Regions from separate parts of the Streptomyces sp. NPDC041135 genome, predicted to be linked through region 1. Evidence: riboswitches for the same ligand, from Rfam matches in the RefSeq annotation. Region 1 holds a riboswitch; each other region holds the start of a gene.
The links. A riboswitch is a leader RNA that binds a small molecule or an ion and turns the genes downstream of it on or off. The one in region 1 is predicted to bind cyclic di-AMP.

Region 1 (3,199 bases):
GGTCCCGGGGCGCCGCTCGCCGGTCCGGAGGCTGCTGCGGGTCCTGCCCGCCCTGCTGATCGCCGCCGGGGTCCTCTACGACCTGCGGACACCGCAGGGCTTCACCGCCGTCCCCTTCTTCACGGCCGCGCCGCTGGCCGCGGCGCCCCTGTTCTCGCCGCGCCGCACCCTCCTCACCGGGCTCGCCGCGCTCGCCGCCTCCTGCGCGGTGCACGCCGGCCACCGCGCCGGCCCGGACGTCACCACCGTCACCGACGCCGTCACGGTGGCCACGGTCGCCGTCCTGGCCGCCGTCATCAACCGGGTGGTGCGCCGGGGCGACCGGCGGCTGGCGTCCGCCCGCGAGATCGCCGAGGCCGCCCAGCGGGCCGTCCTGCCCGAGCCGGCCGTCCGGATCGGCGGTTTCGACATCGCCGCCTGCTACGAGGCGGCCCAGGCGGACGCGTTCATCGGCGGCGACCTGTACGCGGTGCAGGACACCCCGCACGGCGTCCGGCTGGTGGTGGGGGACGTGCGCGGCAAGGGGATGGGCGCGGTCGCGGCCGTGGCCGTGCTCATCGGGGCGTTCCGGGAGGCCGCCGAGCAGGAGGCCGGCCTGGAGGCGGTGGCGCGGCGGCTGGACCGGGCGCTGGCCCGCGAGGGCGCCCGGCGGGAGGGCGTCGACGCCTTCGAGGGGTTCACCACGGCCGTCCTCGCCGAACTCCCGCACGACGACGCGGTGGTCCGGATCGTCAACCGCGGCCATCCTCCGCCGCTCCTGCTGCACGCCGACGGCCGGCTGCACACCCTGCTCGCCCGTGAACCGGCGCTGCCGCTGGGCCTGGGCGACCTGGGCGCGCCGCCCGACCATGCGACGGAGGCCGCCTTCCCCGCCGGCGCCACGCTGCTGCTCTACACCGACGGCCTGTCCGAGGCCCGCGACGCCCACGGCCGGTTCTACGATCCCGAGCGGCGGCTCGCCGGGCGCACCTTCTCCGGCCCGGCCGCGCTGCTGCACCGCCTCGCGGCGGAGGTCCGGCGGCACTCCGGGGGCGGAACGGCGGACGACATGGCCCTGCTGGCCGTACGGCGGCCGTGACACCCGCGCGGGAACCCGATATCACGTTCGGTGATCCGGTGAGCGCCCTGCGCATCACATCTGAGTCACCATCAACCGGCCTGTGAAACATGAACATCGGGCAACTCGCCCGGTTTTCACCGTTCATGACGGGTAAGTCCGGCCCGGAGAAGCGTAATGATCAAGTCGAACGGCTTGGAATCTGACGGGTGGGTCTATTAACGTTCGATAACGCAGCGCGGTCGTCCCAGCCGTCACAGAAGGCGGCTCCGTGCGCACGCGCCGAATCCCGCAAGGGAACCGGGGAACCACCATTTGGGGTGAATCACGCGGAAGCCGCCGTCGGCCGGTGAGGAGAACTCACCGGGTGGGGGCCGGTATACGCGCGTAGGAGACCTTCCTGCTCCGAACCCGTCAGCTAACCCGGTAGGCGACGGAAGGAAAGGAGCACGCCCGAGTGGCGTCCAACCGGCCTGCCCCGGCAGACCCGTTCGTGCCGAGCCGGCACGACAGCGAGACCTTCGGTTACGGCACCTACCGCACCGACGAGGGCCCGTGGGAGGAGTGGAACCCCACCGAGGAATCCCTCCGCCCGGTGCGCGGCCGGCACCGCGTCGGCAAGCAGCGCGGCGGCGGACTCGCCCGCAGCTCCACGGTCCTGGGCGTCGGTGTCATCGCCGCCGTCGGCGCGGGCGGCATGGCCAGCGCCAACACCGGCAAGCCGCCGGTCTCCATCTCCCTGCCCGACCTGCCCTCCTCCGTCGACTCCCTGCTCGGCGAGGGCCACGGCACCGCCGAGGCCACCACCGCCACGCTCAGCACCGTGGGCACGGCCTCCGCCGACACCGACCCGGGCACCGCGGACGCCGGTGAGGCGCTGCGCAACCGCATCATGGCCCAGGCCGAGCAGCAGCAGGTCCAGGTCGACACCAAGGCCACCGCGGCCGCCGTCGCCGCCGCCGGGAAGCAGGCCGCCACCGCCGCAGCCAAGGCCGAGAAGGAGGCCGCAGCCGCGGCCGCCGACGCCAAGGCCGAGGCGGAGGCCGCCGCCAAGAAGAAGGCCGAGGCCGAGCGCCTGGCGAAGCTGGCCAAGCAGTACACGCTGCCGACGTCGTCGTACACGATCACGTCGACCTTCGGCGAGGCCGGCTCCATGTGGTCCTCCGGCTACCACACCGGCCTGGACTTCGCCGCGCCCACCGGCACCCTCATCAAGGCCATCCACAGCGGCACGGTCACCGAGGCGGGCTGGGCCGGCGCCTACGGCTACCGCACCATCCTCACCCTGGACGACGGCACCGAGCTGTGGTTCTGCCACCAGTCCTCGATCAACGTCAGCGCCGGGCAGAAGGTCGCCACCGGCGAGGTCATCGGCCGGGTCGGCGCCACCGGCAACGTCACCGGCCCGCACCTGCACCTGGAGGTCCACCCCGGCGGCGCCGCCACCGGCATCGACCCGATGGCCTGGCTGCACGGCAAGGGCCTCACCCCCTGAGCCTCCCCCGCCCGGCCTCCGGCCCGACGCTTCCCCGAAGCTCCGGCGGTCCTGACGACAACCCCCCGACGTCAGGGCTGCCGGCCGGCCGCCGGAATGCGACCACCCGCTCCGGGCGTTGACATAAGGCATGACTTCTCTGCGCAAGCTCGGCACGTCCGACCTCGAGGTTTTCCCGCTCGCGCTCGGCGGCAACGTCTTCGGCTGGACCGCCGACGAGACGGCCTCCTTCGCCGTCCTGGACGCCTACACGGCCGCCGGCGGCAACTTCGTCGACACCGCCGACTCCTACTCGGCCTGGGCCGAGGGCAACCGGGGCGGCGAGTCCGAGACCATCATCGGCAAGTGGGTCAAGGCCCGCGGCAACCGCTCCGACGTCGTCATCGCCACCAAGGTCAGCCAGCACCCCGACTTCCAGGGCCTGTCCGCGGCCACCATCAAGGCCGCCGCCGACGCCTCCCTGCGCCGCCTGGACACCGACTACATCGACCTCTACTACACGCACTTCGACAAGCCCGAGGTCCCGGTCGAGGAGATCATCGGCGCGCTGGACGAGCTGGTGAAGGCGGGCAAGGTGCGGCACATCGCCGCCTCCAACATCAGCCCCGAGCGCCTCACCGAGTCCCTGGAGTTCTCCGACCGCGAGG
Region 2 (3,199 bases), on a different contig from region 1:
GGCGACGGCGAGCGAGACGCCGAGGATGGCGTTGGCGCCGAGCGACCCCTTGTTGTCGGTGGCGTCCAGGTCGAACATGGCCTGGTCGATCAGGCGCTGCTCGGTGGCGTCGTAGCCGACCAGCTCCGGGCCGATCTGCTCGATGACGGCGAGGACGGCCTTCTCGACACCCTTGCCCAGGTAGCGGTTCGAGTCACCGTCGCGCAGTTCGATGGCCTCGAAGGCGCCGGTGGACGCGCCGGACGGAACGGCGGCACGACCCGTGCTGCCGTCGTCGAGGCCGACCTCGACCTCGACCGTGGGGTTGCCTCGGGAGTCCAGGATTTCCCGGGCTACGACGACGTCGATGGACGGCACGAGCATCTCCTTCTTGGATGTGACGCTGGAAGTGCGGGGCTGTCTGCCTTACGGCTGTGCCTTGCGACTAGAGCCTAACCGTCTCCGGGGCGCCGGCAGCCGACCGACCGTCCCGTGGACAAGGTGACCGTACACATTGTTCGCTGACGGAACAAAGGGAGGCCAAAAAAAGCCCCGCCCCGGTGCGTACGGGGGACGACGCACCGGGGCGGGGAGCCCGTGGGGACGGGGGGACCCTCACGGGACCTCCAGTATGGGGGCCGCGCTTGTGAGGGCGCTGTGGCCGGGCAGGGCGGCGGCTGTGCGCCGCCGGGCCGTGCCGGACGCGGCCTACTTCAGGTGCAGCTGCTGACCCGGGTAGATGAGGTTCGCGTCCTCGACGATGTCCTTGTTGAGGTCGTACAGCTTCTTCCAGCCACCGGCGACCTTCTGGTCCGCGGCGATGGAGCTGAGGGTGTCACCGGTGACGACCTTGTACTCGCCGTCGCCCTTCTTGACCTTCTTGCCGGTCGGGGTGGTGACGGTCTTGCTCGCGGCCGGGCGGTCGCTGGAGCGCGAGGCGGCCTGGTCGTCGGTCGAACGGGTGGTGGTACCCGTGCCGGCGGACGAGCTGGACGGGGTGGACGGGGTGGAGGAGCCGGTGCCGCTGCCGCTCGAAGCGGTGGAGCCGTTGTAGGCGGCGCCCGAAAGGCCCGTGCCGCAGACCGGCCAGGCACCCTTGCCCTGCGCGGCGAGGACCTTCTCGGCCACGGCGATCTGCTGCGACTTGGCGGCCTTGTCGGCGGTGGCGGCGTACTGCGTGCCGCCGTACGCGGCCCACGTGGAGGCGGAGAACTGCAGACCGCCGTAGTAGCCGTTGCCGGTGTTGATGGACCAGTTGCCGCCCGACTCGCACTGGGCGACGGCGTCCCACTCGGAGGCGGTGGCGGCGGAGGCGCTGCCGGCCGCCATCAGCGGCGCGGCGACCGCGGCACCGGTGACACCGGCGAGCGCGACGGCGCGGATGGCCTTGGACGGACGGCGGTGCTTGCCCTTGCTGGAAAACAGCATGGATCGATCCCCTCACCGACGCCTGCGAGGTGAGCTGTCGGGTTCGGGCCGGTTGAGTTGCCCGGCCACCCTCCCGTCTCGGGAAGGGTGGCTCCACCCCTAGCCGGTTCCAGCGTCAACCGCTGGTCCCGGCGCCTACCTTGGGTCCCCCGCTCCTGCCTACGGCGCATTACGCGACGACTGTTCCCGGGCCGCCACTGGCAGGATTCGGCGTTGCGGCGGCCGGGGCTCGTGGTGACGAGCGGCTTCGACCGTAGACAGGTGATCGACGGAATTTCAAAGACGATCAGGGCTTCTGAGACTCATCCCACACTTTCGCCAAACCGGACATCATGCGCTAAATGGGGCGTCAACTGGCTCTACTTTTCGACCGTTTCGCCACCAACACGCAGGGTCTGACCGGGGGCGATGTCGTCAGGGTCGGCACCGATGGCCGCCTTGTTGTCGGCGTAGAGCGCGTGCCACCCGCCGTCGACGGCAAGGGAGTCGGCGATGGAGACCAGCGAGTCGCCGTCGCGGACGGTGTAGGACGTGGCGACGGGCTTCGCGCCCGCCACTTCGTCCGCGCTCACCCCGCGATGCCGGCCGGTGCCGATCGAACCGGTGTCGACCAGGCTCCAAGAGCCGCCGGTCTGCCAGGAATTGTCCGAGTCGCCGGCTTCCGGAGCCGCAGTGGCCGAACCGGCCGCCCGCCGCGAGCCGCCGGACCCCGAACCGGAATTCCCAGGGGACGACTTGCCCGACTTGCCGTGGTCCACGGCGGTATCGCCACCCGCGTTCGCGTCCGGCGAGGCGCTGTCCGACGCGGAGTCGGAGGGTGAGGGCGAGGACGAATCGGGCAGAGCGGGCGAGTCGGGGGAGCCGGACGTACCCGACGATCCCGTGGAGTCGGACGAGCCCGCCGAGCCGGTGGAGTCACCGGAGCCCTGGGAGCCCGACGACCCGGACGAGTCGGACGAATGGGATGATCCCGATGAACCGGATGAACCCGATGTGTCCGAATCGCCGACGCCCGTGTCGACGTCCACCGACGCAGAGTTCGAGGTGAGGCCGGAGAGCAGGGCGCAGGTGGCCCAGGGGGTGGTTCCCCGGTCGGCCAGGATCCGCTCGGCGACGGCTATCTGCTGCGAACGGCTGGCCTCGTCCGCGCTGGCGGCGTAGTCGAGGCCGCCGTAGCGCTCCCAGTCGCCCGGGGAGATCTGGAGGCCGCCGTAGAACCCGTTCCCGGTGTCCGCGCTCCAGGAGCCGCCGCTCTCGCACTCGGCCACCTTGTCCCAGGTGGTGCCGTCGGCCGCGTTCGCGGAGGCCGCCCCGAGCAGCGGGATGGCGATGGCGGAGCCGGTCACCCCGGCCGCGACGAGGAGGGCCGGAGCCTGACGGGGGCGACGGTGACGACCGTTCCCGGAGAGCATACGGAGACCTTTCGCGCGACAACGGTGAACAGCGCGGCGGATCACGCTCGACGCCGCGCTGATGGGTGAACGTATCGGCAGACGATCACTTGTCACAAGTTAATGCCGCGCAGATCACGTGAAGATCACGGAATGAGGGTGTGCCCACACGCAGCGACGGGCGGGGTGGCACCGCCGGCCCGGGAGGGCCGGGAGGGCCGGGGAGTTCACGGGTCGTCAGGGGCGTTGCGGTGTGAACTCCACGGGGAGGGTGCGCAGGCCGCGCATGATGAGGCCGCCGCGCCAGCGCAGCTCGGCCGGGTCCGCCGCCAGGCGCAGGTCGGGCAGGCGGGTCAGGAGGGTCGCGAGAGCGGTCTGGCCCTCCAGGCGGGCGAGCGGCG
Region 3 (3,199 bases), on a different contig from region 1:
ATGGAACCGACCCCGGCGGGCGGCTGGACCTACTTCCAGGCCGGCGCGCCGGGCCGCGGGATGCAGGCGCTGCGGGTCCGGGTGCCGCACGGCTCCCAGGGCGACATCGTGCGCGTGCACCCCGGCGAGGAGTGGCTGTACGTCCTGCGCGGCCGGCTGCGGCTGCGTCTCGGGGACGCCGCGCATCTGCTGGCGCCCGGTGACAGCGCGCACTTCGACTCGCTCACCCCGCACCGCATCGCCGCCGAGGACCACGACGGCGTCGAGCTGCTGTTCGTCCACACCCTGCTGCAGAGCCCCACGGCCACGCTGTGCCTCGGGCCCCTGACCGGAGAGCCGTCATGAGCAACGTCGAGGACAAGTTCCCCCGGGCCCTGTGGGTCCGGCTGATCATCTACATCGCCGCGGGCCACCTCCTGGCGGCCTTCCTCTACCTGCTGTTCACGCTGGGCGCCAAGTAGCCCGCCGCTTCAGTCCAGCAGCCGCTCGCGCAGCCGCTCGCGGGTGTTCGGGGTCAGGCCCAGACCCTGCGCCAGATACGCCTCGACCCCGCCCCAGGTCTCCTCGACGGTCTCGAAGGCCGCCGTCAGATACTCGGCGCGGGCGTCGAACAGGGGGCTGAGCAGCTCCATCACCTCGGGCGTGTACGCGGTGGCCGCGTCGCCGCTGCGGTGCACCTTGTAGCGGCGGTGCCTGGCGTTGGACGCCAGGTAGTCGGCGACGATCGCCTCGCGCTCCACGCCCAGCGCGAGCAGGGTCACGGCTATCGACAGCCCGGCGCGGTCCTTGCCCGCGGCGCAGTGCATCAGCGCGGGCACGCTGTCCTCGGCCAGCGCGTGCAGCACCCGGGAGTGCTCGGCGGTGCGCTCCGTGATGATCCTGCGGTAGGAGGCGGTCATCCGGGCCGCCCCCTTGCCGTCCGCCAGGATGCCGCGCAGCTGCTCGATGTCGCCGTCCCGGACCATCTTCCAGAACTCGGCGCCGTCCGCCGGGTCGCTCAGCGGCAGGTTCACGTTCCGCACGCCGGGCAGCTCCACGTCGGGGCCCTCCAGCTTGTGGTCGGCGGCGTTGCGGAAGTCGAAGACCGTGTGCAGGCCCAGCGAGGCGAGGTACTCGGCGTCCGAGGCGGTCGCGTGCGCCAGATGCCCGCTGCGGAACAGCACCCCGTACCGCACCCGGTGGCCGTCGGTGGTGGGCAGGCCGCCCACGTCGCGGAAGTTGCGCACTCCGGCCAGCTGCGGCTCGGTCGACGGGACCTGCTGCGTCACGGGGGCTCCTCCCGGTCGGTCCCGGCGGCGCGGCTCGTCGGCGGGCACGCCGTCGACCTTACGACATCGGTCCGACCGTGCGGTATCCGATCCTTCTGTCCGTTCTATTGCTATTCGCTGGCTTCGCTGCAACTCACTCCGGAATGGCACTATCTGTACGGCGGCGCGTGAGGAGCGTCATATCCGTGACCGTCCGTCGCACGTCATGTCCACGTAATCGGCGTGCTTCCTTGGGCTGTTCGCCATTCCGGGCGGCGTCTGTCCACGGAAAGTGACCGGGAATTCCCCCTGTGGATCATGGGAAAGGCGGACGGCGGAGAACTTCTGCTTGTTCCCCCGCGTCCCGCTCGCTTACGTTCGCCACCAATCCGGACGGAACGCCGAATCCTGCCGCCGCCCGGAGCCCCGCACACACTCACCCGTGCACGGCAGGAGCGGGGGACCCACCAGGTACGACTGCCTGTTCCGGTGCCCGGGACGGCTAGGGGTGAAGCCGCGTGCTGCGCGGCCGGGCAGCTCCAGTCCGAACCCGACAGCTCACCTCGCAGGCGCCGGAGAGGAATGCGTCATGCCCGCCAAGGGTAAGCACCGCCGCCCCAAGGCCCCGCGTCTCACCCGCTCCATCGCCGTCGCCGGAACCGGTGGCGCCGCACTGGCCCTGCCGCTCCTCGGGGCCACCGGGGCGCACGCCGCCACGGTCAAGGAGTCCGCCGCCGGCAGCGCGGTGCGGTCCGCGCCGGTGGCCGCCACGTCGGCCTCCGCGGCCCGGTCGGACGCGGGGACGGCGCGCACCTACACCGTCCGCACCGGTGACTACCTCTCCAGGATCGCCGAGCAGCAGCACGTCGCCGGTGGCTGGCACCGCCTCTACGCCGACAACCGCGAGGCCGTGGGCGCCGATCCCTCGCTGATCCACCCCGGCCTGAAGCTGACGCTGGGCGGCAGGGCCACACCGGCGCACACCGAGTCCGCCGCCCCGAAGCCCGCCCCGCCCGCCCCGGCGCACTCCGCCACCCCGCGGGCCGAGGCCGCGGCCCCGCGGCAGGCGGACACCGAACCGGTGTCCGCGGGCACCTCCACCGGCTTCGTCCTGCCGGTGACCGGCGCCACCGTCGGCACCGGCTACCACGTGGCCGGCGGCATGTGGTCCAGCGGCTACCACACCGGCGTGGACTTCGTCGTCCCGACCGGCACCTCCCTCAAGGCCGTCGGCGCGGGCACGGTCGTCTCCGCGGGCTGGGGCGGCGCCTACGGCAACCAGGTCGTCATCAAGCTCGCCGACGGCCACTACGCCCAGTACGGCCACCTGTCCCAGCTCTCCGTCTCGGCCGGCCAGAGCGTGACCGCGGGCCAGCAGGTCGGCCTCTCGGGCGCGACCGGCAACGTGACCGGCCCGCACCTGCACTTCGAGATCCGCACCACGCCCGACTACGGCTCGGACGTGGACCCCGTTGCCTACCTCCGCGGACACGGCCTCGCCGTCGGCTGACGCCTCGTCAGGCACCCCGCCAGGCACCCGCCGGAGGCCGGACCCGATCCCCGGGTCCGGCCTCCGGCCCGTCCGCATCCCCGACACGCCTCGCGACCTGCGTATTCCGTACTTGACCGAACATTTGAGAGTGGCTTATCTCACCGATCGTCAACCCCCGCTTACGGTCGCGTAGGTCACACCCGAAGGTGAATCATGGACCGACGTGGCAGACGATTCGAAGAGTGACAGCAGATCAGTGATCGGGTCGTACGTGGCGGTGGGGGACAGCTTCACCGAGGGCGTCGGCGACCCCGGCCCCGACGGGGCGTTCGTCGGCTGGGCCGACCGCTTCGCGGTCCTCCTCGCCGACCGGCGGCCCGAGGGAGACTTCGAGTACACCAACCTCGCCGTGCGCGGGAAACTGCTCGACCAGATCGTGGCCGACCAGGTGCCCCGGGCC

Region 2: it holds a riboswitch for cyclic di-AMP, as region 1 does, so the genes downstream of both, ACZ6CZ_RS16185 (transglycosylase family protein) here and ACZ6CZ_RS21360 (M23 family metallopeptidase) in region 1, are expected to answer to the same signal.
Region 3: it holds a riboswitch for cyclic di-AMP, as region 1 does, so the genes downstream of both, ACZ6CZ_RS22270 (M23 family metallopeptidase) here and ACZ6CZ_RS21360 (M23 family metallopeptidase) in region 1, are expected to answer to the same signal.

The regions. Positions count from the first base shown of each region.
Region 1 covers NZ_JBVIYZ010000008.1:306,126-309,324, forward strand. The annotation lists gene ACZ6CZ_RS21355 (PP2C family protein-serine/threonine phosphatase) at 1-1,078, shown strand, start outside; cyclic di-AMP (ydaO/yuaA leader) riboswitch at 1,328-1,505, shown strand; gene ACZ6CZ_RS21360 (M23 family metallopeptidase) at 1,515-2,552, shown strand; gene ACZ6CZ_RS21365 (aldo/keto reductase) at 2,683-3,199, shown strand, end outside.
Region 2 covers NZ_JBVIYZ010000006.1:87,388-90,586, forward strand. The annotation lists gene eno (phosphopyruvate hydratase) at 1-357, opposite strand, end outside; gene ACZ6CZ_RS16185 (transglycosylase family protein) at 688-1,407, opposite strand; cyclic di-AMP (ydaO/yuaA leader) riboswitch at 1,412-1,584, opposite strand; gene ACZ6CZ_RS16190 (transglycosylase family protein) at 1,767-2,819, opposite strand; gene ACZ6CZ_RS16195 (cytochrome P450 family protein) at 3,036-3,199, opposite strand, start outside.
Region 3 covers NZ_JBVIYZ010000009.1:184,240-187,438, reverse strand. The annotation lists gene ACZ6CZ_RS22285 (helix-turn-helix domain-containing protein) at 1-345, shown strand, start outside; gene ACZ6CZ_RS22280 (DUF6126 family protein) at 342-461, shown strand; gene ACZ6CZ_RS22275 (tyrosine-protein phosphatase) at 471-1,268, opposite strand; cyclic di-AMP (ydaO/yuaA leader) riboswitch at 1,675-1,832, shown strand; gene ACZ6CZ_RS22270 (M23 family metallopeptidase) at 1,837-2,757, shown strand; gene ACZ6CZ_RS22265 (SGNH/GDSL hydrolase family protein) at 2,996-3,199, shown strand, end outside.